Regions from separate parts of the Pseudomonas sp. EA_35y_Pfl2_R111 genome, predicted to be linked through region 1. Evidence: predicted binding sites of a transcription regulator. Region 1 holds the regulator's gene; the other holds the start of a gene.

The links. Region 1 encodes FliA, which starts transcription of late flagellar genes. Its sites were predicted from a motif close to CTAAAGTTTNNNNNNNNNNNGCCGNTAA; they were not measured.
Region 2: motA (flagellar motor stator protein MotA) is a predicted target of FliA. The motif match lies at 1,487-1,514, and genes of this name have one in related genera.

The regions. Positions count from the first base shown of each region.
Region 1 is NZ_CAXAOM010000002.1:840,020-842,416, reverse strand. It holds gene flhF (flagellar biosynthesis protein FlhF) at 1-199, shown strand, start outside; gene fleN (flagellar synthesis regulator FleN) at 277-1,107, shown strand; gene fliA (RNA polymerase sigma factor FliA) at 1,104-1,850, shown strand; gene AACY25_RS12540 (chemotaxis response regulator CheY) at 1,948-2,322, shown strand; gene AACY25_RS12535 (protein phosphatase CheZ) at 2,342-2,397, shown strand, end outside.
Region 2 is NZ_CAXAOM010000001.1:1,353,066-1,355,462, reverse strand. It holds gene AACY25_RS06535 (HDOD domain-containing protein) at 1-1,450, opposite strand, end outside; gene motA (flagellar motor stator protein MotA) at 1,570-2,397, shown strand, end outside.

The DNA of each region.
Region 1 (2,397 bases):
AGGACTGGCTATTAGCCAGCGTCTACCGGTAGCCTATCTTACTGATGGGCCACGCATTCCCGATGATTTGCAAGTTCCGCGCAGTCATCAATTGGTTAGTCGGGCCGTGGGGCTGCAGGCCAATCAAGATCCAAGCGAGGATACGATGGCGGAGATGTTTGCCGGCCTTTACCAGCAACCCGCACGACGCGTCAGTTAAGCGCCATGCTGTTGGAACTAAACCGCGCTTAGCCGGCCAAGTGGCTCCAGTCGAAGTTAGACAAGGTGTGTAGAAATATGGGTATGCATCCCGTTCAGGTGATTGCGGTGACCGGCGGCAAAGGTGGCGTCGGTAAGACCAATGTGTCGGTGAACCTGGCATTGGCCCTGGCTGACCTTGGCCGCCGGGTGATGCTGATGGACGCCGACTTGGGCTTGGCCAACGTCGATGTGCTGCTTGGTCTGAGCGCCAAACGCACCCTGGAAGACGTTATCAGTGGTGAATGTGAGCTGCGCGATGTGCTGCTTCAGGGCCCCGGTGGCGTTCGTATCGTGCCGGCAGCGTCTGGCATTCAAAGCATGGTGCAGCTGTCGCCCATGCAGCATGCTGGGCTGATCCAGGCGTTCAGCGATATCAGTGACAACCTCGATGTGCTGATCATCGACACCGCCGCGGGTATCGGTGATGGCGTGGTCAGCTTCGTGCGCGCCGCTCAGGAAGTATTGGTGGTGGTGTGTGATGAGCCAACGTCGATTACCGACGCCTATGCGCTGATCAAACTGCTCAACCGCGATCACGGCATGAACCGTTTCCGGGTATTGGCCAACATGGCTCATAGCCCGCAGGAAGGTCGTAACCTCTTTGCTAAGCTGACTAAAGTCACTGACCGCTTTCTCGACGTTGCCCTGCAGTACGTAGGTGCAGTTCCTTATGACGAGTCAGTGCGCAAGGCCGTGCAGAAACAGCGCGCGGTTTATGAAGCCTTCCCGCGTTCGAAGTGCGCGCTGGCGTTCAAGGCGATAGCCCAAAAAGTCGATGCCTGGCCATTACCGGCCAATCCGCGTGGTCATTTGGAGTTTTTCGTTGAGCGTCTGGTGCAGCAACCGACCGCAGACACGGCCATATGACAGCAGCTTCTGGACTTCGTATGTATAGCAAGGCGCAGGCGCAGGACTCCCAACATCAATTGATCGAGCGCTACGCGCCCTTGGTCAAACGCATCGCCTATCACCTGTTGGCGCGCTTGCCGGCCAATGTGCAGGTCGACGACTTGATCCAGGCCGGGATGATCGGCTTGCTCGAAGCGTCAAAAAAATACGACTCCAGTAAAGGCGCCAGTTTTGAGACCTTCGCCGGTATTCGCATTCGCGGCTCCATGCTGGATGAGGTGCGTAAAGGCGACTGGGCCCCACGCTCAGTGCATCGCAATAGCCGTATGGTCAGCGACGCGATTAGAAAAATTGAGGCCAGAACCGGCAGAGACGCTAAAGATCAAGAGGTTGCGGCCGAACTCCAATTGAGTCTCGAGGATTACTACGGCATTCTTGGCGACACTTTAGGCAGCCGCCTATTCAGTTTCGACGACCTGTTGCAGGACGGCGAGCACGGTGGGCTGGGTGAAGACGCTGGCAGCAACCACCTCGAACCTTCTCGTGATCTGGAAGATGAACGCTTTCAGGCGGCCCTGGCAGATGCCATTGCCAACCTGCCGGAGCGCGAGCGCCTAGTGTTAGCGCTATATTACGATGAAGAATTGAATCTTAAAGAGATCGGTGAGGTGTTGGGGGTTAGCGAATCACGTGTAAGCCAACTACACAGTCAGTGTGCCGCTCGTTTACGCGCTCGTTTGGGCGAGTGGCGCGCACATTGAGTTGTACTCGCTAATGCTAGGCCGGTTTCACGATTAAAAGCGCACACAGGGTGCTGGGTGCGTTTGGGACTGTACGGAGGTCGACTTGGACAAGAACATGAAAATCCTCATCGTTGATGACTTTTCAACGATGCGACGGATCATCAAGAACCTCCTGCGTGACTTGGGGTTCACCAACACCGCAGAAGCCGATGATGGCGTTACCGCGCTGCCCATGCTGCAGAGCGGCAGTTTCGATTTCTTGGTGACGGACTGGAACATGCCCGGCATGACGGGTATCGACCTGCTGCGCGCCGTGCGTGCGGATGAGCGCCTGAAAACCCTGCCGGTGCTGATGGTAACCGCTGAAGCTAAGCGCGATCAGATCATCGAAGCAGCCCAGGCTGGGGTTAACGGTTATGTAGTCAAACCGTTCACTGCCCAGGTACTGAAAGAGAAGATTGAAAAAATCTTCGAACGCGTCAACGGCTGATGTCTGCCATGAGGTTGCTATGGAACATAACGATTCCGCTCAGGGTGATCTTGAGTCGTCCCTGAAGCACAACGC
Region 2 (2,397 bases), on a different contig from region 1:
CTTGCACGCTGGCATCGCTCAGCGGACGGCCGCCCTGGTCGGCGAAGATCAGCATAACCACGCGGTTGTTGCTGGCTATCGAGCGAATCAGCAGATGTTCGCTGGGGAACAGGCTTTTCAGCGAACCGGGCAGCATGGCGGAAAACTGCGCGATGTTGGCCGGGCTCAATTTTAGCTGTGCAGGAGCGCTGAGCAGGCGGCGCAGCACCTGGCTTTGTTGCGGATCAAGGCTGAGGCTGGCGGCGGCTTTGTCCAGGCCGCTCTGCTGCTGGGCGATCAGACGTGTGTGGTTACGATCAGCGAGCAGGATCAGTACACGTTGCATGCCGCAGGCCTGCAATGCCTGATTGGCGCAGGCGGTGAGCTGCAACACATTGGTAAAGGCGCTGGGTTGGGCGAGCAGTTGCGCGCATTGCTGGCGCCATTCGCTAACGACCGCAGGCTTGGGCTGCTCTGCTGTGGCTTGCAGGTGTCGCGCCTGCCATGGCCAGAGCAGCGCTTCGGCCGGGTGCCAGAGGTCAGTGCCGGATGCTTGGCGGGCGCTACTCACGGCGTTCTGATGCAGCAACTGCTGCAGGTTATCGAGCGGCAGTTGCAGGAATAAACCAGTCAGGCGCTGCCAGCGCAGGCTGTGCGGGCTGTTCCAGGCGTAGTGCGCGGAGAGCGCCAGGCCATTGGCCAGCAGAATGCTGTTGGCCGGTTGAGTCAGCCAGCGGCGCAGGTTGCTATCGGCGTCGAGAATTTGTTGCTGGTGCAGCGGGTGTTCGTTGTCGCGGGCGATATGCAGCGCCTTGACCAGCAGGCGGCGATCGCTGACCAGCAGCCGATAGCCCTGCGTGACCCATTCCGGTAAATGCCACTGCTCGCTCAGGGCCAGGCACAGCTTCAGCAGCGGTACGCCGAGCAGCTCCTGCTCCACTGTGCTCGCCGCTTCGCCCTTGACCAGTACACGCTGCTCCCAGACCTCGAACAGCTCAGGATGGGCGGCCAGCAAGGTCCAGATCGGTGCGAGAAACAGCAGGCTGCCCCAGTGAACCTCCTGCCACAGCCGCGCCAGGCGGCCGGCAAACAGGCCGTTGGCCTGGTGGCTGGCATGCTGGCTGATCAGCTGGATTTGCCGCAGTGCTTTGGGCAGCTCCTGTTGCGGAAGGGAGGGCAGGGCATTTAGCAGGTCTTCGGTGCGCTTGATGCCGAGGCGGCTGATGGCGGCTTCGAGGCTTTCGGTTTGCTCGCTGAGTCCGCTACTTTTGCGATTGGCCTCGCGCAATACGCTGAGCGCCAGTGCCGGGCAGTCCTGCATCAAATCCGCCAGTTCACGCATTGAGCGATTACTGTCCGCCAGGGCGCGTCGGAGTTTCTGCTGGCTATCGGTAGATGCGGGCAATAGCTGGCTGTCCAGCTGCTTGAGCCAGTCGGTCAGGGTGCGCGGATAGTGGACGGGCTTTGGCATGCGGGTTGAGACAAGCTGGCTTTTGACCTTAACTGGCTATAGTCTCGCGCAAAACTTCCGATAAATAGAAGGGTTGTTTTGCAAAGCCCCTTTCTACCCTCTCTGGCAAGTCTCTTTCTATGGCAAAAATCATCGGCATCATTGTTGTATTCGCCAGCGTATTGGGCGGCTTTATCCTTTCCGGTGGCCAGTTTATGGCGTTGGTGCATCCCTTTGAGGTGATGATCATCGGTGGTGCGGCGCTGGGTGCTTTCCTACAGGCCAACCCAGGTAGCGCTTTTATGCATGTGTTCAAAAAGTCGCTGAGCATGTTTAGCTCGCGCTTCACCCATGCTTACTACCTCGATGTGCTCAAACTGCTGTACGAGATTCTCAACAAGAGCCGCCGTGAAGGCATGATGGCCATCGAAGCCGACGTCGAAGACCCGGCCGCCAGCCCGATTTTCAGCAAGTACCCCGGCATCCTCAAAGATCAGCAGATGACCTCTTTCATCTGCGATTACCTGCGCATCATGTCCTCCGGCAACATGGCCCCGCACGAGCTGGAAGGCCTGTTCGACATGGAAATCGCCAGCCTCAAGGAAGAGCTCGAACACCCGGCGCATGCTGTAGCCAAGGTGGCCGACGGTATGCCGGCCATGGGGATCGTAGCGGCGGTGCTGGGCATCGTGATCACCATGTCGATCCTCGCCGAGGCGGATAACGCGGAGATCGGCCAGAAGGTTGGTACCGCGTTGGTGGGTACCTTCCTCGGGATTTTGGCTTCCTACGGCTTCTTCGGCCCGCTCTCGGGTGCGTTGGAGCACGATGCTAAGGAAGAGCTGAACGTCTATGAGGCGATCAAGGCCGGTCTGGTGGCTTCGGCCTCGGGCATGCCGCCATCGCTGGCCGTGGAGTTTTCCCGCAAGGTGTTATTGCCTGCGCATCGTCCGAGCTTTACTGAGCTT